3 regions of the Paenibacillus sp. FSL K6-1096 genome follow, and region 3 is predicted to be linked to each of the others. Evidence: predicted binding sites of a transcription regulator. Region 3 holds the regulator's gene; each other region holds the start of a gene.

Region 1 (7,356 bases), 1.3 Mb from region 3:
TTCCTGTAAGGCTTCAGCCTCAGACATCGGTCCATACAGCCGCCTGCCCCGGTAACAGATATAGAACACTTGCGGCTCTCCATCTTCTTTATTAGCTCCCCTTTCATTGTACGCTTCATTCAAATGAAATGGGATAAAACAACAAGAGCCGCTGACGCCTATTTGAACATGAACTCCACCCTGGTGCCGTCGGCAAAGTCCTCCAGCTGATTGCCTACCCAGCTTCCTGCCCCGCGGTTATCGCCGGGGGTTATGTACTTGATATCTGCGCCGGCTCCACCCTCCGCACACATGGCCATCGGCCATTCGTCGCGGTCGTAGCCTTTTTTGACGGGCACGCCCTTCAGGGATTCCTTGCGGTTCTGCTCGGCTTCCTTCCGGTCAATGGTGCATACCGCCGGATGCCCCTTGCGGATCGCCTCACGGATGTGCTTGGCTGTCTCCGGGAACCGCTGTGCCGGGAATTCCAGCTTCACGGCCTCGGATTGGCCTGGTGCGGGCTGCGGCAGCCACTGTCCGTTCTCCCCGAACCCGAACCAGTAGGCAGCCAGACTGAACAGAAGAAGGATGACGAGACGGATGACGGATTTACGCTTTTTCATATCTGCTCCTTGTACGGTGTTGTAATATAGCCTGCGGCTGACATTAGTATAGCATTGAAACCGCCCGGATGGCTGGATATTCGCCGTGCTGAAATTCCACAATTCGTCATAAAATGTACAAACACATGGTAAAGGATGGTGGAAAATGTGGAAGAACGCAATCTGAGGGACCTGCTGGACTCCGCTTCCCGGCTGATTGGCGATGTGCAGTGGCAGGCGGCTTTTCGCAAGGTGCAGATGGCTCCCGCAGATGCGGAGCTGGCTGATCCGGCAAGGAAGCTGCTGGGGACGCTGTACTGGCTGCAGGGGCAGGGGATCATCAGCGGGCTGCATGATTATCTGGAGGCCCCGGACGACCTGAATAACAAGCTGAAGAATACGGCCGGCACGTATGCCGGAGTCCATGGTTATGAGATGGGGCCAATCAGCAATCAGACGGAGCAGCAGATCACCAGCCAGCGCCAGGGGGTGACGGACAGCGCCATCCGCTGGCACAAAGCCGGGGGCATTGTAGCGATGAGCTACCACGCCAATCTGCCGGGAACTGCCCCGGCCTGGACGAATGTATCGATGAGCCTCAGTGAAGCCAATTTTACCCCGTACATCACATCCGGAACGCCTCAGAACAAGGCCATGCTTGCAGAGCTGGATAAGGTCGCAGTCTTTCTCAAAAAACTGCAAGACGCCGGCGTTCCCGTCCTCTGGAGACCTTACCATGAGATGAACGGCGGCTGGTTCTGGTGGGGGCAGAAGTCCTCTTTTGTCACCCTATGGAACCTCATGTTCGACCGCTACACCGTCTATCATCAGCTGCATAATCTGCTGTGGGTATGGAGTCCTAATGCGAAGAACAAGAATAGTGAGGACCCGGCGAAGTATTATCCCGGCAGCGGCAGAGTGGATGTGCTGGCAGCGGATATCTATGACGGGGATTACAAGGATAGCCATCATGACAGTATGTGGGATCTTGGACGCGGCAAGCTGATCGCCATTGGCGAGAACGGCCAGCTTCCGCAGGCTTCTGTTCTGGCAGGTAAGCAGAATAAATGGAGCTACCAGTTAACCTGGGGCAAGCTGCTGTATGAGCAGAATAAGGAGGCGGCGATACAGGCTTTTATGAAAGACAGCTTCGTGCTCTCCAGGGACGAGTATGCAGCCAAAGCAGCCGCCTTCGATGCCTCCGCAGGAGTGCTTCCGAAGCCGGGACTGTACGGGCAATACTACAATAATATTAAGCTTAGCGGCACACCTGCCCTGACCCGGACGGATGCCAATATTAACTTCGCCTGGAGACAGGCCTCGCCCGGCCCGGGGGTCAACGCAGACCTGTTCTCGGTACGCTGGAGCGGCAGACTGAGTGCAGCGTTCAGCGAGACGTATACGATCTACTCCTACTCGGATGACGGTATCCGGATATGGATCGACGGGAAGCTGGTCATTGACAGCTGGATCAAGCAGAGCGGGGAGGAACGGAAAGGCACGGTGGACCTGATTGCGGGGAAGCTGCATGAACTGAAGGTGGAGTATTACGAGAACCAGGGAGATGCGCGTGCGGTGCTGATGTGGGAGAGCAAGAGCCAGGGCAGAAGCGTGATTCCGCTGGAGGCTCTATACCTCCCTGAATAAGCAGATGAAGACAGATCAGATTTGTTCGCGGTAGCTGATGTTGTTGGCGATTTTCTCATCGCGGACAGCCTGGCGCAGAATATCCTTAACCTCATGAGCCCTACGGATTCTATAGAAGGGAAGCTGTGGAGATGAAGTATCATCCGACAAAATAATAAGCGTTCCAATGCCCAGAATACGCTGCATAATGGACTGGGTGACGGAGAAATCGTTGACGCGCAGCAGCTCGATTTCTTCGGCATCCTTACCGATCAGCCCGCTTCTCACCTTGATCCGCTGGGACGTAATCGTGTATCTCGTCGTATTCAGCCCGATCAGCCCCTTGAGACGGTCGGAGATGCCGGCAGGCTTGCCCTGCCATAGCTCGGTTTCCGGCTGGGAGCCGCCGCCTCTGCTTGTAACCGTACGTTGTGAACCGCCCGCCGCAAGATCCCCCGTGTCCGCTCCGCATTCTCCGCAGAACTTGGCACCTTGCTTGTATTCTGAACCGCAGGCTGTGCAATAAGGCATAGGATCGCTTCCTCTCATTTGACAGATAGATTCATTATAATATAACGGAAATCCTCCGTCATCACAGGAACCGGACCGGATTTCTATTCATTGCATACGCTTTACTGCAGAAAGATGTTTCATTTCCTCCGCTTTTACAATAATTTCATTTGCGCTTAACCATAATCGCGATTATTCTGTTAAGTGGAGGGATGACAAGATGAGACAAGCTTTACTGGCGGGTGTGCTATTTGCTGTTCTGGTCCTTAGCGCCTGCGGGAATAACAGTGCTGAACCGGCTTCCCATGAAGAGGTGCAGAACACGGTACTTAACTTTTATAATGAAATGTCGAAATTCGACGAAATGGGTAAAACCTCGCTGGAGAACTTCAATGCTACACTAACCTCGTATTCCACCGGACAAGCCACCGGCAAGGAACTGCAAAAGGCTCTAGATCAATTCCAGAATACTGCCTCCGAGATATCAGATCAGGTGAGCGGGATTAAGATCTCGGGGAGCCTGCCGGACACCATAGAGACATTGCTGAGAGAATCCTTCATTGCCTTCAAGAGTGCGTATGACCTTAAGGAGCAAGCCTCCAAGAGCGCGGTGTCACCGGATGTAACCGCTGAGGAATTCAACGCCATGAACCAGCAGGCAGACGTAGCCATGCTCTACGGCATCTCCAAGCTGAACGAAGCCAGACTGGAAGTGGGACTGATTACGTCAGAGGACGGCCTGCAGACCAGTGTGGGAACCGGAACTGAAGCGGATGCCGGAACCAAGAAGGATGCAGCAGATGCTGGCAGCAACACAGGCTCGGAAAGTGCCCCAGGGACTATAGCAGACTAAAGATAATTGCATAAAAGAAATCGGATGAAGGCGCTTCACAGCTGAACTGTAGGCGTCTTTTTGCTGTGCATAGGCCCTTTGCTCTATTCCTCTTAGCCTGCCGGGATGACATTAATTTCTGCTTGCCTAAGCGGCCGAGCCGCAGCTATAATACAAACATATGTTCTGTGTTGAGTGGAAAGATACATCAGATAGGAGGAACGGAGATGGGCAAGAAGCTGGAGGATAACGGATTAGCAGAGCGCAGACGGATTATTTCCTCGTATATGGAGCAGGCAGGAAGGGTGGAACGGGAGACCTGGCATAGCCTGAGGCCGGTGCTGGATGCGCAGAAGGTGGAGGAGATTGAGCATACGCTGGCCTTGTCGCTTCGGAGTCATGTGCGGGTAACGGTTGAATTGTATAGCCCTTTGGAGCGGAGACGCTTAAGCGGATTTGTGACTTCCATCCACACCCACTCGCGTGAATTCAAGCTGCAGTGGGCGGAGGAATGGAAGTGGCTGCTGGTAGATGATGTGGTGGAGGCTTATATTGTCTAGGGTGAAGACAGGACGGGGAGCTGTGGTGTGAAAAGAATCCGGTTATTCCCCGCTATCCGTCTTCTCATACGCAATAAGTGTGACCTCCGGGATTCCGGTCATCTTGGCAATCGCGGATTCAGCCTCGCGGATCACCTCGACGACCTCCTCCCGGTTGTCAAATGCCGCGATACGGTAGCTGTTGCTGTGAATATCCATATTCATTCCGCCTTTCTGAAGGGTTAGGAGTTTACAGTCTATATGCTTATTCTGGCCGGAGCGGCCGGAATTTATCAGGAAGCGGCGGATGGAATTCGTCGAATCCTATGCTTTTATCGGGAAAATGGGTAGTTCTCCGGGAAACTGGAGCAAGCCGTCCGGCACAGACATGCATATACTGTACCAGGGGGTGAGTATATGCTTACGCTTGAGCAAGTGAAGAGCAAATCGGCAGGAAGGCTTAGCAATCTGCATCCGGCCGTGCTGGCCGGGGCCAACGAGCTGATCAGACGAAGCTATAACCGCGGGGTCCCGATCATTATCACGCAGGGAATGCGCACCATCGCAGAACAGAATGCACTGTACGCACAGGGAAGAACGAAGAAGGGCAATATTGTGACGAATGTCCGCGGCGGCAGCAGCTATCATAATTATGGACTGGCGGTTGACTTCGCCCTGCTCCTGCCGGACGGCAGGAATGTGTCCTGGGATATGAACCGCGACGGGGATGGCGACAAGGTCGCTGACTGGCAGGAGGTCGCGCAGGAGGCGAAGAAGCTTGGCTTCGAATGGGGCGGGGACTGGACCTCGTTCAAGGATTACTCGCATCTACAGATGAGCTTCGGACTGACCACTGCAGAGCTGCGCGCCGGCAAGAAGCCGACCGCCCAGCAGGTGAAGGCCGCGCTGAGCATGATAAACGGAGGTGAGCCAGACGTGAACAAGGATACTCCGGTCAATATCACACTGAACGGCCGCAAGCTGACCACCGGACTCATGGATAACGATACAACCTATGCACCGGTACGGACCATAGCCGAAGCGCTTGGAGCCCAAGTGGCGTATGATCCGCGCACCAAAACCGTGAACATTGTGAAGGAATAAAGTTCTCTGTATAGACCGTGTCCCGGATGGGGAAATTATCAGCGATAAACCACCATCCATGAAGGGGGCACAATATTTTGAACAAGCTGATTACAACGATTGCCTGCGGTACAGTTCTGTCCATGAGTCTGCTCGGAGCCGGTGACATCTCCGCAGCAGCAGGCGGTATGACGACCACGACTCCGGGCGTTATGAGCACCTCTGCTCCAGGCATGAACAGCACCACCACTGACGGACGTATGGGCAATATGGGCGACCACATGATGGACCGCGGCAACACCATGATGAATAATACCCGCGATACCTTGCGCCGGGATGATACCATCATGCGCGACAAAATCCGTACCGGCGACAACAGCTCCGTCTCCCCGCTGTCCAACAATAACACCACGGGCCGCTACCGGGCACAGAGCACCACCACGAACAACAACAACGACAACCGCTCCAACTGGGGCTGGCTCGGTCTGCTCGGTCTCCTCGGCCTGGCCGGCATGCGCAGCAGAACTGGTGAGCGTGACCGGCATTAGACCGGGAAGCACCAACAAGAAATTGAGTAGAGACAAAGCCCGTATCAGCTTCGGCTGGGCGGGCTTTTGTTGCAGTCATTAATTATGTGAAAACTGATTGCGTATCCTTAAGATACGTGATATTATATTCCTTGTCGCGTGAACAACGCACAACTCATGCCGGGGTGGCGGAATAGGCAGACGCACAGGACTTAAAATCCTGCGGTACGTGAGTACCGTACGGGTTCGACCCCCGTCCTCGGCACTAATAAGAAGTAGGGAAAGACGCATTCAGTCGAATGCGTCTTTTCTATACATACAGATCAAAAACAGGAAAATGTGCAGCTAAGCTAGAATTATGCAGGAGAGGAACTACGCAGCTCATTGAAGAGATAGAGCGCATCCTTGAAGCCTTGCAGGTAAATGGAGCGTTCAGTAATAGCGTGAAGGGAAAGCTGCGTGTCTTCATACTGAAAAGCAGCATCCTGATGCTCCTCCGGCAGGGCGTTTCTAAGTTGGTGGAAGTACTGAACACTCTCTTGCAGCAGCATATTATACGTAGTATCGTTATCCAGCAGTTCCCGGTACATCGCTTCAAGCCGGATACGAATCAAGGGATCAGTTAAAGCTTCTAAAGATTGATACAAACCTGACACCTCCCTGTCGTTAACCTTATAAGGTTATTATATAACCTTGTAAGTGATAATGTAAAGTTAATATTTAACTCTATAAGGATAACGGAAAGCGGAGCATAACTATAGATACATAATTAAGTGGAGGGGAGCTGAACCTTATGCTAAAAAGCAACTTAAGAATGCTAATGGCCAAACACCGGATCGACGACATCACCGAGCTGATGGAGAAATCAGGCCTAAGCCGGAATTCGATTAACAAACTATATCGGGAGACCGACTTGGAGACTGTTAAGCTGGAGACGCTGGTCAGGTTATGCGATACGTTTAAATGTAAGCTTTCGGAGTTGGTGGAGTATGTGCCGGGGGAGTAAGGAGAATAAGGGAGTGAATAAAAGAGTGCCTTGGGGTGCTCTTTTTTGTTTGCATTTTTTAAGCAAAAAACGATTGAGCCAATTCCATATGCAGGAAAAAGATTAACTCGAAAAGAATACATTTTATAATACTTACACTTTTGTATGATGGTTTAGGGGAGTGGACATGAAAAGGTACTTATGGGATGAAGTCGCCTGCAGCTGAAATGAATTCTAGTAGTGGCAGTGATGGTATTCCATTGTTTACTCCAAAATCATTGCAAAATGAAATGGAATACAATTTCAGTGAAACGTCTTGGTATCTACTTATTAACTACTACTTAATATCGGATGAGGATAGGACAATTAAAATCATTCTTAACAAAACAAAAAAGGAAGTTGCTAAAGAAAAAGCTCAATCCATTTCAGGCGCTGTAGCGAGTCTTACCTACAATGATGGACGTACAAACTACTTGGTTTATAAAGTGATAGATAGCCACAATCAAGTCGTATATATCTTTGATCGTTTGAAACAAAACGCTGAGAAAATGACAGCAAAGCTAAAAGGAATATATAAGCAAGCGGACGGTGCAATTCTTGAAATAAAACCACGCGATAACGGCTGGAGTCAGATTGACGTTACGATTTCAGATTCATGGTATTACTCTCAAGA
Region 2 (7,356 bases), 130 kb from region 3:
TGATCCCATGGATACCCCAGTTGAAAAATTCATTGGCAATCGCGGTCGTAATTCCTCTACCGGCGGCCGCATTCTCACCATTGGCGATAATTACATGCGGCTGATATTTACTTTTTAAGGAAGGCAGCATTTCACGCAGCGCTTTTCTGCCTGTATTGCCTACGATGTCTCCGATAAATAAAACTTTAATGATCTTCTCCTCCTATGTTGTATAGTAAGAACCAAAAATCGCTGCATAAGTATAATTTCACCTATTCTAGCTTCTTCCAAACGCTTCGATCCCAACGGGGAAATACACAATTCAAGAAAAAAAGCCCCGCATGGGGGCCTTTAATCCTGTGTTTATTTGGCGTATTCTACAGCACGGGTCTCGCGGATTACCGTAACCTTGATATGACCCGGATAATCCAGCTCACTCTCAATCATCTTCGTAATATCGCGGGCCAGACGGAAGCTCTCGGCATCATCAATCTTCTCAGGCTGTACCATCACGCGAACCTCGCGGCCCGCTTGAATGGCGTAGGATTTCTCGACGCCCTCGAAGGACTCCGAAATCTCCTCCAGCTTCTCCAGACGCTTGATGTACGTCTCCAGGGTCTCACGGCGTGCGCCCGGACGTGCAGCCGACAATGCGTCAGCAGCTCCGACCAGCATCGCAATCACCGATGTAGCCTCGCAATCCCCGTGATGGGAAGCGATACTGTTGATAACCACCGGATGTTCCTTGTACTTCTTCGCCAGTTCGACGCCAATTTCAACATGCGAACCTTCCACTTCATGATCAAGCGCTTTGCCGATATCATGAAGCAATCCGGCACGTTTTGCAAGCACGATGTCTTCCCCAAGCTCACCGGCCATCAGTCCAGTCAGATAAGCAACCTCCATCGAGTGCTTAAGTACGTTCTGACCGTAGCTCGTACGGAATTTCAGGCGGCCCAGAATCTTGATCAGATCCGGATGCAGGCCATGAACGCCAACCTCGAAGGTAGCTTGTTCACCATACTCACGAATCCGCTCATCAACTTCCTTGCGGGATTTCTCCACCATTTCTTCAATCCGGGCAGGATGAATGCGGCCATCCGCCACCAGCTTCTCAAGTGCCGTACGGGCCACTTCGCGGCGGATCGGATCGAATCCCGACAGAATAACAGCTTCCGGCGTATCATCAATAATAAGATCAATCCCGGTAAGAGTCTCCAGTGCACGGATGTTACGGCCCTCACGGCCAATAATCCGGCCCTTCATCTCTTCATTCGGCAATGTCACTACGGATACCGTAGTTTCCGCCACATGATCGGCTGCACAGCGCTGGATCGCCAAGGTAATGATCTCGCGGGCCTTTTTGTCCGCGTCCTCTTTGGCCTGCTGTTCAATCTCCTTAATCATCTGGGCGGTTTCGTGACGGACTTCCTGCTCCACATTGCTGAGAATGATACTTCTGGCATCATCGATGCTCAGATTGGAGATACGCTCCAGTTCAGTCACCTGATTCTTGTAGATCACATCAATTTGCTGTTGGGTCTCATCGATTCGTTTCTCTTTGTTAGCTACCTGCTCTTCTTTTCGCTCAAGCGATTCCATTTTTTTATCCAGCGATTCTTCCTTTTGCAGCAAACGTCTCTCTTGCCGTTGGATTTCATTCCGACGTTCACGAGTTTCTTTCTCAGCTTCGGTACGGATTCTGTGAACTTCGTCTTTGGCCTCCAATACCGTTTCCTTCTTCAGCGCCTCAGCCTCTTTCTTCGCGTTCTCCACGATGACTACGGCTTCCTTCTCTGCGCTTGAAATTTTAGCTTCTGCAAGGGATTTACGAATAAAATAACCGAATCCAAAGAATGCTGCAGCTACAACGAGAACGATAATGACCCAGATCAATGGTTCCATCTGTTCACCTCCTCGTTGACATCCTCCAAGGCTCTTCCTCGGGTAAATGTGCAGTTGTTAAACTATCCGTTCATCACCATACAAAAAACCGGTAATACACCGATTGCCATACTGCACATGCTGCACATGCACACTGCCCGCCTTATACGGCGTTAACATATTCATATGAGTTGTACGTGAACCGGAACACAAGAGTCTGCTTTTTGGGAAGGAAAAAGGATTCTTAGTTTATGCCGATTCATGTTATATTTTATTATTTATAAAAAGACCTTGTCAAGAGAGTCGATAACCGCTGGAAAGTCAAGCGAATCAATCCGGGAAGTACATCTCCTCCTCATCCGGGCCGGAATCCTCCTCTTCCCGCAGAATTCCGAGCACCCGGCGCACCTGCTCACCGGAGAATCCGCGCCTCATCAGATAGGCTCCCGTCTTGCGCCGTTTATCGGCCGCGTCTCCGCGGAGCAGGTTCCATTTCTTCCGTCCGGTCTGAAGCGCACTCTCCAGCTCCTGCTCGGGGGTGATCTCCTCCAGTGTCTCAGCAATCAGGGACGGATCGATCCCCTTCTCGCGCAGCTCCTGGCGAATCCACATCTTCCCCTTGCGCTGGTAGGTCATCCGCTGCTCTGCCCACTGTCTGGCATACAGGGGATCATCCAGCAGACGTTCACTCTGCAGACGCAGCAGCACCTCAGATATAACAGTCTCCCCTATTTCCTTCTCTCTTAAACGGCGGGCCATCTCCTGAGTAGTTCTCGGCTTGCGTTCCAGATATCTCAGCCCTTCCACATAGGCCCGCTGGCGTTCATCGGCTGCCACAATGTCCTCCAGATCAGCCTTCACGAACGTGCTTCCGGTAATCATCCGGTACTTAATCATAATATCCTCGTGAACAGTCATGCTATAGGCTCCGAAATGAATCAGATAACGGTAGTTCGACTTCTTCAGGCGCTCTACACGCGTAATTACCAGTTCCTCATCATCGGGGAAATCCGCCAGCACCTGCTCCTCCTGTTCCTCCGGTTCAGGATTCAACTGTATAACCATGCTGTAACTCTCCTTATCACCTAGACAGAATGCCCATGTATTTATATTAACCTTGCAGCATTAAAAGAAAAGCACCCTGTCAAATCCTTAACAGGGCGCTCACTGATCTTATCTTCTATTCAATCTCCAGCAGCAGCTTCTCTTCTTCCTCCTGCTCAGCGGCAGCCTCCGCTTCAGTTGGTGCAGCAACCAGAGTTGACAAGTTGCTGGCTTCACGGATCTTGTTCTCGATCAGCAGGGCAACATCCGGATGTTCCTTCAGGAACTGCTTGGAGTTCTCACGGCCCTGACCCAGGCGTTCGCCGTCATAAGAGTACCAGGCTCCGCTCTTGTTGACGATATCCATCTCGGTTCCGATATCCACCAGGCTTCCCTCTTTGGAAATCCCTTCGCCGTACATGATATCCACATCCGCTTGCTTGAACGGAGGCGCTACCTTGTTCTTCACAACCTTGATCTTCGTACGGTTACCAACCACATCATTACCCATCTTGATGCTCTCTACACGGCGCACATCCAGCCGGATGGACGAGTAGAACTTCAGGGCGCGTCCGCCTGGCGTAGTCTCAGGGTTACCGAACATAACACCAATCTTCTCGCGAAGCTGGTTAATGAAGATGGCAATCGTATTCGATTTGTTGATCGCACCGGACAACTTGCGGAGTGCCTGAGACATCAGGCGGGCCTGCAGACCGACATGGGAATCACCCATATCGCCTTCGATTTCAGCCTTCGGTACCAGAGCTGCAACAGAGTCAACTACAATAATGTCTACCGCACCGCTGCGCACCAGCGCTTCGGCAATCTCAAGGGCCTGTTCTCCCGTATCCGGCTGGGAGAGCAGCAATTCATCAATGTTAACGCCCAGCGCATTCGCATACTTGGGATCAAGCGCATGCTCGGCATCGATGAAGGCAGCTTGTCCGCCTTGCTTCTGTACTTCAGCGATGGCATGAAGAGCCACCGTTGTCTTACCGGAGGATTCCGGTCCATACACTTCAATAATACGTCCTTTGGGAAGTCCGCCGATACCCAGTGCAATATCAAGTGCCAAAGATCCGCTAGGTACAACTTCCACTTTCATGTGGGTCGATTCGCCCAGTTTCATAACCGAACCTTTACCGAATTGTTTTTCTATTTGACGAAGCGCCATCTCAAGCGCTGCACGACGATCTGACAATCAGACCACTTCCTTCACTGTTTATAGTATTATAATAACGTGTTTTGAGGGTCTTGCCAAGCATTTTTTAGAACATACATTCGTTTTTTTTGAGTTCCGGGATCGGACTTCCTTTTAATGTAAGATTATGCCTCCTTCCAGTGAAAGCATTCTTATCCATATTTATAAACAAAAAACCGCAGCATGATTACTCAAGCCACGGTTCTTCCGCATATCCGAATTATATAACGACCAGAGCGGCTATTGCAAGGCCGAGCCCTCCAGCGGGGTGGACACCTTGCGCTCCTCCAGGCGGCGCCACAGACGGTACAGCAGCGCCTTGACGGTGCGCAGGCGGATATTCTCCCGCGTTCCCTTCAGATTCAGCTCATAGACCTCCGTCTTGCAGCCCCGCTCTGCCAGCCCGACAAATACAAGGCCGACAGGCTTGCGCTCCGAATACCCCGGTCCGGCTACACCGGTAACCGACAGGCCAAAGTCCGTATCGCCAATCATGCGCACCTGCTCCGCCAGCACCTCGGCCACCTCCCGGCTTACCGCTCCGGGAGCGTCGGGACCCTCCAGCATGGCGGAAGGCACATTCAGCAGCTTCTTCTTGATGTCATTGGAATAGCAGACAATCCCCCCGGCGAACATGGAGGCGCTGCCCGGAATATTCGTGATGCTCTCCATGAGCAGACCGCCGGTGCAGCTCTCAGCCGCGCTAAGCGTCAGTCCGGCATCCGCCATCCAGTCCACAATCAGCTGCTCCAGCGGCACATCAATGTTGGCATAGAGATGCTCCGGCAGAATAGCGGCAATCTTCTTCTCCAGTGCATCAAGCTTAACCATCGCCTCGCGTTCGGAAGGAGCCTTCGTGGAGATCCGCACGGTTACTTCGCCTTCCTTAGCATAAGGCGCTATAGTCGGATCGCTCTGGCTGCGGATCAGGTCGATCAGCTTATCCTCCAGCAGCGATTCGCCAATGCCTGCGAACTTGAGCATCTTCGAGTAGATCGGCATTTCATTCGTAAGGGCATGCTGCTGCAGCCACGGCTTGGCCTTGTCCGTGAACATCGGCTTCATCTCCCGGGGCGGCCCCGGCAGCACAATGTAATACTTGTCCTGCTCTGCATAGGCAAGTCCGACCGCCAGCCCAATATCGTTGGCGAGCGGGGTGGTTCCTTCAATCACCAGGGCCTGCTTGCGGTTATTCTCGGTCATCACAATCTTGCGCTCATCGAAGAAGCGCTGCACATGATCCATGGCAAGCTGGTCAATATGAAGCGTGCGGCCAAGGGCCGCCGCCAAAGCATCCTTGGTCAGGTCATCCTCGGTCGGACCGATTCCGCCGGTGAACAATATAATATCCGCCCGGCTCCGGGCGATCCCGATTGCCTCCAGCAGACGGTTCTTGTTATCTCCGACCACCGTCTGAAAATACACGTCAATGCCCAAAGCCGCCAGCTCTGTTGAAAGAAACTGCGCATTGCTGTTCACGATTTGTCCAAGCAGAAGCTCTGTTCCAACCGCAATAATTTCCGCTTTCATAGCTGGTTCTCTCCTCTGTGTAGTAAATCTGTAAAATTTCACGCTGTAGCGACTCTTCCGGTCCTAAAACTCCAGCAATTCCTTGTTCTTGACGAAATAATCAATGCCTGAATAAATCGTAATGAGCGCCGCCGCCCAAATCGCAATATCATCCACAGGGATACTGACGAACTGGAACGGGAAGTTGTTCAGCAGCAGCAGCGAAATGGCGACGATCTGGACGACCGTCTTGATCTTGCCCCATTGGCTGGCAGCCACGACCTTCCCTTCCAGCAGTGCCACCTGACGGAGACCAGTCACGGCAAACTCACGGCTGATGATAACAATGGCAATCCAGGAGTCGCATCTGCCCAGCTCGACCAGCGAGATCAGAACCGCCGAGACCAGCAGCTTGTCCGCGAGCGGATCGAGCAGCTTCCCGAGATTGGTGACCATGTTGTATTTTCTGGCTATGTAACCGTCAATTCCGTCTGTACTGGCGGCAAGCAGGAAAATAACAGCCGCGACCAGATGGTTCACTGACAGCTGAAAGGAGCCCCAATGAATCGGTTCCGGATAGAAGCTGAAATCCACCAGCAGAAAAAACATCATAATCGGGATGAGACAAATACGCGCTAATGTAATGCGGTTGGGCAAATTCACTGAAGTTCCTCCCCTAGTCCATACGAATCCGGTATTCCACATTCTTCTTTAAAACTGCCTACGCTAGTATATTATAGCCACAATTGGGTGTCAAAAAAACAGAAAGCACCCCGCAAAGTAAGGGATGTATACACTGCGGGGTACATAGGCTTACTTTAAATTGTTAAACTGCAGGTCGAGCGGCAAATCAGCTTTGCGCAGAAGCTGGATAATCTGCTGAAGATCATCGCGGCTCTTACCGGTTACCCGGATTGTATCGCCCTGGATCGTGCTCTTGACCTTCAATTTGGAGTCCCGGATCAGAATGTTGATCTTCTTGGCGTTGTCCTGGTCGATCCCCTGCCGCAGACCCAGACGCTGGCGCACCGTGCCCAGAGCCGCAGGCTCAATCTTGCCGTAATCCATATTCTTGAGTGTGATTCCACGCTTCACCATCTTGGTCTGAAGAATATCAATCACAGCATTCAGCTTATATTCGTCCTCAGAGGTGATGATCAGCGCATCCTTCTCCAGCTTGAGGCTGCTCTTGCTGTTCTTGAAGTCAAAGCGGTTCGCGATCTCCTTCTCCGTCTGATGAACCGCATTGGTCAGCTCCTGCATATCCATCTTGGATACAATATCAAATGAACTCTCTGAACTCATGATTCCACTTCCTTTATCTACAATTAGTCTGTACCTATTATATGAGATAGGGGCTATGAAGTCTAATACTGGAAAGAGAACGCCGCTTAGGATGCAAAAAAACACGTCTCCCGGCTTCCGGGAGACGCTCACCTTCCTATTACCTGTTCCGCGCAGGAGCCCGGAACATATCCAGAATCCCCAGCAGAACATGTGCCAGTCCAAAGCCCAGAATGCCATACCCCCAGGCACTGGGTGTCAAATAATACCCGAGGAGGCTGACAATAATGCCAAGCCCTGTTACGATCCAGCTGACGGTCATGAGAGAATACACCTCGCTTTGGCGAAAGAACTGTAAATCATTCCTAGGTTCTCCAATCCGCCAAAGACTATACATGTGATCTGTCCGCTATTCTCCCGTAGTCCCGCCCTCTGCTGCACCATTCTCCGGACCG
Region 3 (7,356 bases):
ATTATTGAACAGCCTGCCCACCTCGGACATGCCGGCCATCAGCGGCCCGTTGATGATGTCCAGCGGAGCCGCTGATTTCAGCGCTTCATCCAGATCCGGAATCAGCCCTTCCTTGGTTCCTTCCACCACATAGGAGGCAAGGCGCTCATCCAGCGACAGATTAGAGATCTTCTCCTTCTTCTCAACCTTCTTGCCGCGGAAGGCCGCAACGAACGCAGACAACGTATCATCATTGGTGTTGTAGATCAGCTGTTCCGCCAGCTTGCGTTCTTCTTCAGGAATCGAGGCATACCGCTCCACCTTCTCGGTATTCACAATCGCATAGTCCAGCCCCGCCTTCGTACACTCATAGAGGAACACGGAGTTCAGCACCTCACGGCCGGCTTCCGGCAGCCCGAAGGAGACATTGCTGATCCCCAGAATCGTATGCACAGCAGGCATAGCTTCCTTGATCAGACGGATGCCATCGATCGTCTCCTTGGCGGAGCCGATATACTGTTCATCCCCTGTTCCTACCGGGAAGACAAGGGTATCGAAGATCAGGTCTTCCGGTGCCAGGCCATACTTGTTAACCAGCAGGTCATACGAACGCTTGGCGACCTCCAGCTTATCCTTGGCCAGAATGGCTTGGCCGGTCTCGTCAATCGTACCGACGACAATCGCCGCGCCGTATTTGTGAATCAGCGGGGTGACATGCTCGAATTTCTCCTCGCCGTCTTCAAGATTAATGGAGTTAATAATCGCTTTGCCCTGGCAATACTGCAAGGCAAGGTCAATGACCTTCGGATCGGTAGTATCAATCATCAAAGGGACCTTGACCTTCTTCACCACCAGCTCCAGGAAGCGCTTCATGTCCTCCGTCTCATCGCGGTCCGGGTCCTGTACGCAGACGTCGATGACCTGCGCCCCGCTCTTCACCTGGGCACGGGCAATCTCCGAGGCTTCCTCATATTTCCCTTCAACGATCAGCCGCTTGAACTTCCGGGAGCCAAGCACATTGGTCCGCTCACCGACCATGTACGGACGGTTCTCGCTCTCCACATACACTGGCTCAATCCCGGAGAGCGCCGGCGGATGCTGGCCGGTAAGCTTACGCGGCGGATAAGCCGCCATCACCTCAGCCATCGCCCGGATATGCTCCGGCGTAGTTCCGCAGCAGCCCCCGGCAATATTCAGCCAGCCCTTCTCGGCGAAGCCGCCCAGCTTGCGGGCCAGCGAATCCGGGGATTCGTGATAATGCCCGTTCTCATCGGGTAGCCCGGCATTCGGATAACAGCTGACCGCAGACGAAGAGATCGCTGCCAGTGAGCGGATATGGTCACGCATGAACTCCGGACCGGTCGCACAATTAAGGCCGACAGAGATCGGCTTCAGATGCTCCAGTGAGATATAGAAGGCCTCAATGTTCTGTCCGGCCAGCGTGGTTCCCATTGGCTCAATGGTTCCCGAGATCATTACCGGCAGGGTAATCCCGCTCTTCTCAAAAGCCTTGCGGATACCGATGCTGCCGGCCTTCACGTTCAGTGTGTCCTGGGAGGTCTCCAGCAGCAGCGCATCGACCTTGCCGTCAATCAGCGCCACTGCCTGCTCCTCATAGCTGTCAACAAGCTCCTGGAACGTAACCCCTCCGGTAACGGATAGCGTTTTGGTGGTCGGACCCATAGCGCCAACCACATAACGCGGACGCTCCGGCGTATCGTACTTGTCCGCCGCATTGCGGGCCAGCCTGGCCGCCTCCAGGTTAATCTCCCGGGCACGCTCAGGAATATCATATTCGGCAAGCACCACAGAGGTAGCGCCGAAGGTATTGGTCTCAATCAGGTCAGCCCCGGCTTCCAGATATTTCTCATGAATATCCTGAATGACATCCGGCCGGGTAAGCACCAGCATTTCATTACATCCGTCCAGCGCTTCTCCGCCGAAGTCAGCACCGGTAAGCGGCACCTGCTGAATCATGGTTCCCATAGCTCCATCCAGAATCAATATGCGCTGCTGCAAGCTCTCAGCAAGTGTTTGTTTGGCCACGTTCAATCCCCCTAGTGAAACATTAGAGTTAGTTTAGCAGAATAAAGGGATTTGCGAAAGCCTTCCTTTCCACCCTGCATTATCTGTATTGCATACTTGCCTGCGGTTAGGGCTGGACCACCAGTTCCTTGCTGGGCATGGAATGCTGCGTCCTGGCTGTCACGTGGGAGGTCACCGTGAATGTGCCGGCCTCTTCAAAAGTATTCTCCCCGACATAGGCTCCCTCTCCAGCGCTTGTCCCTTCAATTTCAATCTTCTTGCTCTTGTCCGCCGCATCTGTAATTTCAAACATGACTTCCTTCGCGTCATCCACCGGCTTCCCTTCTTGGGTCACAACCGCCTTGAAGCTAACCTTGCTGCCCGCGGCAACCTCTTCCGGGCTCCAGCTAAGCTCCACCTTGATCGGCTGCATCGAGGACCCCGCAGCAGACATATTCATGTCACCATGTTCATCCTTCGAGCATCCTGTCAGTGTCATTCCCATTATCAATCCTATAAGTCCTCTGCGTAACCATAGCTTCCTCATCTGAAGTCCTCCCGGCTCATCAATAGATTCTTCCCCATGCTTACAATGAAAGTCAGATTGCTTTGTTCCTATTATACACATTATATTCATTTTGTCAGAAAGAAGCTTGATAAACTCTGATTTCCCATGAGAATAATCATATACAAGAGGAATACAACAAAAAAACCGATATCCTCGCGGGACACCGGCTCTCTCTGTTTCTATTATAGGGAGTGTACAAGCGGCAAAAGCTCTGTCAGATGGCTAATCTGGTAATCCGGAGTAATCTCCGGGTCAGCAGCCTTGCCGTTCCGGTTAATCCAGACCGTAGTCAGCCCCGCGCCAAGCCCGCCGAGAATATCCGTGGTCAGCTTGTCTCCAACCATGATTCCTTCTTCAGGGGCGATATCCAGGAGCCCAAGCGCATGCTCGAAGATTCCCTTGTCCGGCTTCCCTCTGCCGAAGCTTCCCGAAATGACAATGTGGTCAAAATAGGGAGTCAGCTCAGGCACACCGTCAAGCTTCTCCTGCTGGAGTGCCGGGCAGCCGTTCGTCAGCAGCAGCAGCTTCACCTTGCCGCGCAGCTCGTCCAGCACCTTAAGCGTCTCTTCATATATATAAGGACGGCTGCGGCGCTCAGCAGCGAACTTGTCCGCCAGGCGGGAAGCCAGCGCTTCATCCTCCACCCCGAGCGCGGCCAGTCCCCGGCGCCAGGATTCGGTACGGTAGACCGGGGCCAGCTGTTCAAGCTGGCGGAATTCCGGCTGCTCTCCGGCAGTGAAGTTAGCCCACAGTGCCTCATACGGATTAATGCCGATCAGCTTCGTGAACGGATAGGTCTCATACGATTCATAGAGCTCACGCGCTTCCCTGCGGACAGCAGCCTCCAGCGCCTGCGGATCAACAGCATCTCCGGCAGCCTCGCAAGTGTAGCGGAAGGCTTCCTCCACACTCCGGTCATCCCACAGCAGTGTATCGTCAAGGTCAAATAGTACGGCGGTAATCGGCATTTCGTTCTCCCACTCCCTATGCTGGTCTGTTATCCTATTCGTGCACTACTTCAATATTGTTGTTCTTAGCGAACTGCTCCAGATGTTCTCCCATTGCAGCGGTGTCATAACGGTTGATCAGTCTGGAGAAAATCCACTGCTTGCGCTTCCCCTTATATTTGATGGCAACCATACCACGGGACAGCGTAATCTTCTCGATCTCTGCCGCAGACAGGAAGCGTTCACGGTTGAACTTGATGGTAGACAGGCGGGCGCGTTCAATCTTAAGGAACGGACGGCGGAAGAAGAGCAGCGCGGCAAGCAGGAAATACAGCACTACCCCCAGCCAATTGGCCAGAATTCCGCTGCCTTGGGCCTCATCTATCGAGCCTACTACCCAGAACATTATGCCGAGCAGAACAAGCACGAACGGAAATACGATATTGCGCCCTTTGAATAGCTCGAAGCTCTTGGCCGCAGCCTTAGAGCCTGTAGCATAGATGGACTCTTTCCCTTGCTTCTTTCGTTGCTGGTTAACCTGTTTCGTGTTGCGTTGAACCATTCTTTCCCAAGAACGGGACATGTCAGTTCCCCCTAGTCATCCTGTATTCATCTATGAAAAGACACCGGACTAATGCTTCAGCCCGTAATTGCCTTCTTCATCCTCCGGTTTATCGACAATCTCAATTGTCTCAAGCTGGGCGCGGAAGTTCTTCCGGATGTTGCCCAGATAGATCTCGCGGAGCTTGGCGCGTTCCGCCAGTTCTTCCTCATTCAGGCCGCCGTTCTTCGCCTTGCGTGCTAATTCATTGATGCGTGCGACCACTTCGTCAATATTCAATACGAACCCCTCCCTTTAAATTCATTCTAACTTTGCCATGAGAAAAAGAGCTTGTCAAGGTCTTCCCCCTGAAAGCTCTTAAGGTCTGTCACAAGTCTTCTTCATTCTGTCAGTATTCCGGCACAGTCAGTACATCTCCGGCCTTAATTCTGCTGCCCTCCAGGCCGTTGCTCTTCATAATTCCTTCTATATATACAGCGGTTCTCATATCCTCGGGCTTATTCTTCAACGCAATACTCCATAAGGTATCGCCCGGTTCCACCACAACCCGCTTCTCCTGCTTCAGCACCGGAACAGAACCGGCGAAGACATTACCCACTACCGTAAATCCGGAGATAACGAGCAGCAGCACCAGCGCAACCTTCATGAAGCCGATCTGGCGGAACAGGGATGAGAACATAGCCAGCCTCTGAAGTCTCCGCTTCTCAATCATCATCTGAATACGGGCAGAATTACGCTCTGGAGCCGCTACCTTGTTATCATCTTTATATATGCTTTGGTATGTACTGTATTTTAGCATTGAAATCATCCTCCAAACACTTGTTCTTACTTTCGCCAATAATATAACACGAACATGTGTTTTGATCAATACTTTTCTCGAACATTCGTTCTGTTTATTTTCGGAGATATATTTTCCTCTTTTTAGAACTTATGTTTGTACGAACGGCAGTTCTATGTTATAATTTTCCCAAACATACTATATGGGGTTGATTCCGATGTCCAAGATTTCAAGTCGTCAGCTGGCGATCCTGGAATTTATACGTAACGAAGTCCGCAGCAAAGGTTATCCTCCGTCTGTCCGTGAGATTGGCGAAGCTGTCGGACTGGCCTCCAGTTCTACAGTACACGGTCATCTGGACCGGCTGGAGAAGAAAGGCCTGATCCGGCGCGACCCTACGAAGCCCCGTGCGATTGAATTGCTGGGCCAGGAGGATTCAGAGAATGTGCACCAATTCGTCCAGACCGTTACACGCATCCCGGTTGTAGGCAAGGTTACCGCCGGTGTTCCTATTACCGCTACAGAGAATATTGAAGACTACTTCCCGCTGCCGACTCATTATGTAGGCGATAACAAGGTATTCATGCTGTCCGTATTCGGCGACAGTATGGTGGATGCCGGGATTATGAACGGCGATTACGTTATCGTCCGCCAGCAGCAGACTGCCGACAACGGCGACATCGTTGTTGCCATGACTGAAGAAGATGAAGCTACGGTCAAGACCTTCTATAAGGAACGCGACCACATCCGGCTGCAGCCGGAGAACCCGGCTTACGAGCCTCTCCGCCTTAACCGCGTGACCATACTGGGCAGAGTCATCGGATTGTTCCGCGATATTCATTAATCTCCCCCTCCAAGAACAGGCTGCTTTCGCATCATGCGGAAGCAGCCTGTTCTCTGTTTATGAATATGCCAAAAACACCAATAGCGAACATTTGTTCTGTTACGGCGTTTTTGGCATATTTTCTGTGAACCTCTCTATTCCTCCGCACATATCCTGATTACAAAAGGAGTGCTGATCCCTATGCCCAATTACCGTATCATTGTAGACCTCTCGCAGCGGATGCTCTATCTGCTCGACAATGATGTTGTCACCCGGGGCTTCCCGGTCGGCATCGGCAAGATGCTGACGGTCTCGCCGGTCGGCGAATACACTATTATTAACAAGCAGCCTAATCCGGGCGGACCCTTCGGCGCGTTCTGGATGGGACTGTCCAAGCCGCATTATGGCATTCACGGCACCAATGACCCGGCTTCGATCGGACATATGGTCTCCCATGGCTGTATCCGCATGTATAACGCAGATGTCCTGGCTCTGGCTGCGCTAGTCCCGGTCGGCACCCGGGTCACCATCAGGGAGTAAGCCCCCGGCAGATTACCTGCGCCGAATTTGGCCGGTATGAGTCCAGCCGCCGCCGACACAAAAACCCTTCTGACGCCGGATACGCCACAAGGGTTCTTTGTCTCGGTATACATTAGACTGGAATGGATGCTATGGACTAAAGCACGCTTCTCAACAGACGGAGCGCCTTGTATTTAAGCGAATGGCTTCACGGATAGACGCTCTGGCAGCCAGCAGCTCTCTTCTGGCCCGAGAACCTCTGGGGACTCTGCGCAGATTCTCGTTGATTTCTTCCAGTCTCTCCAGCAGGATGGCCCGCTGTGCAATCAGGACATTAATGGCTCTGCGAATCCGGTTACATTCTCTTTGGGTTATCATTACACCTCTTCTACGTTTCATAGTATAAGAGATACGATAAGCCGCTCCGAAAACTGTGTGACCCGGCATTAACTTTACACTTACTTGTTATTCAGCTGCACCCGGAACTCGTATTCGTCCCGTCTATAGGTCATGCCAGCCAGCAGAATATACTCCGGCGTCCATTTCTGCACAGGTCCGGCATAATCAGCGATGACATGCGGTTTGCCGTCCTCCAGCTGAATCACATAGACTTGAACCTGAGCCAGCGCAGCAGCGAATAAGTCAGCATCACTGGACAGTACTTTATAAGCCGTATCCAACTTCGTTCCTCCTTGTTCCACACCCGTAATTAAAGATTCCGCTAGAATCTATTCAATTATACCGGGTTCTGGAACAATATGTAAACCATATTTACAGCTTGACAAAGATGATTTTGAACAACCCAATATACTTCTTGGCCGCCTCGCCATCCCCGGTAAAAAATCTCGTATTCTTAAGGTCCGGCACGCTGAAAACAGAGAAGAAGATGTAGTTATCCCTCTTCGTCAACGACTCAACGACAGGCTGGGCCACCAGCTTGGTGATTCCGTCGCCGATCTCCTGGCCAATCGTATTCTCCAGATTTTTCACCGCATATTCACTGAACTCTTCCTTCCCCGGATTGGTAACCGCCAACACCACCAGAATAAGTATCAGTATCAGTATCAGGACCAGAAACGATTTACCGCCCGATCTCCTGCGGACTCTCCGAGCCGGACCGGACGCATCATAACGCGGATTCATTCTTTTCCCCCT

What was found. Region 3 encodes LexA, which represses DNA repair genes until DNA is damaged. Its sites were predicted from a motif close to CGAACATATGTTCG; they were not measured.
Region 1: the regulator LexA is predicted to act here: its motif matches at 3,724-3,737, upstream of MHI24_RS07770 (YolD-like family protein).
Region 2: the regulator LexA is predicted to act here: its motif matches at 4,178-4,191, upstream of recA (recombinase RecA).

Annotation. Positions count from the first base shown of each region.
Region 1 covers NZ_CP150274.1:1,771,984-1,779,339, reverse strand. Annotated here, with positions in the region: gene MHI24_RS07795 (hypothetical protein) at 1-69, opposite strand, end outside; gene MHI24_RS07790 (NucA/NucB deoxyribonuclease domain-containing protein) at 159-602, opposite strand; gene MHI24_RS07785 (glycosyl hydrolase) at 750-2,228, shown strand; gene MHI24_RS07780 (PH domain-containing protein) at 2,244-2,738, opposite strand; gene MHI24_RS07775 (hypothetical protein) at 2,938-3,570, shown strand; gene MHI24_RS07770 (YolD-like family protein) at 3,777-4,109, shown strand; gene MHI24_RS07765 (hypothetical protein) at 4,152-4,307, opposite strand; gene MHI24_RS07760 (M15 family metallopeptidase) at 4,506-5,192, shown strand; gene MHI24_RS07755 (WGxxGxxG family protein) at 5,270-5,719, shown strand; tRNA gene MHI24_RS07750 (tRNA-Leu) at 5,878-5,963, shown strand; gene MHI24_RS07745 (hypothetical protein) at 6,055-6,345, opposite strand; gene MHI24_RS07740 (helix-turn-helix transcriptional regulator) at 6,492-6,704, shown strand; gene MHI24_RS07735 (hypothetical protein) at 6,890-7,356, shown strand, end outside.
Region 2 covers NZ_CP150274.1:626,751-634,106, forward strand. Annotated here, with positions in the region: gene MHI24_RS02770 (TIGR00282 family metallophosphoesterase) at 1-190, opposite strand, end outside; gene rny (ribonuclease Y) at 343-1,884, opposite strand; gene MHI24_RS02780 (RecX family transcriptional regulator) at 2,194-2,928, opposite strand; gene recA (recombinase RecA) at 3,044-4,108, opposite strand; gene MHI24_RS02790 (competence/damage-inducible protein A) at 4,349-5,638, opposite strand; gene pgsA (CDP-diacylglycerol--glycerol-3-phosphate 3-phosphatidyltransferase) at 5,702-6,280, opposite strand; gene MHI24_RS02800 (YajQ family cyclic di-GMP-binding protein) at 6,431-6,922, opposite strand; gene MHI24_RS02805 (hypothetical protein) at 7,062-7,223, opposite strand; gene MHI24_RS02810 (RodZ domain-containing protein) at 7,311-7,356, opposite strand, start outside.
Region 3 covers NZ_CP150274.1:497,910-505,265, forward strand. Annotated here, with positions in the region: gene metH (methionine synthase) at 1-2,025, opposite strand, end outside; gene MHI24_RS02165 (FixH family protein) at 2,132-2,503, opposite strand; gene MHI24_RS02170 (HAD-IA family hydrolase) at 2,755-3,540, opposite strand; gene MHI24_RS02175 (hypothetical protein) at 3,575-4,102, opposite strand; gene MHI24_RS02180 (DUF896 domain-containing protein) at 4,151-4,360, opposite strand; gene MHI24_RS02185 (LysM peptidoglycan-binding domain-containing protein) at 4,470-4,880, opposite strand; gene lexA (transcriptional repressor LexA) at 5,077-5,703, shown strand; gene MHI24_RS02195 (L,D-transpeptidase) at 5,884-6,222, shown strand; gene MHI24_RS02200 (hypothetical protein) at 6,373-6,579, opposite strand; gene MHI24_RS02205 (hypothetical protein) at 6,660-6,881, opposite strand; gene MHI24_RS02210 (hypothetical protein) at 6,973-7,344, opposite strand.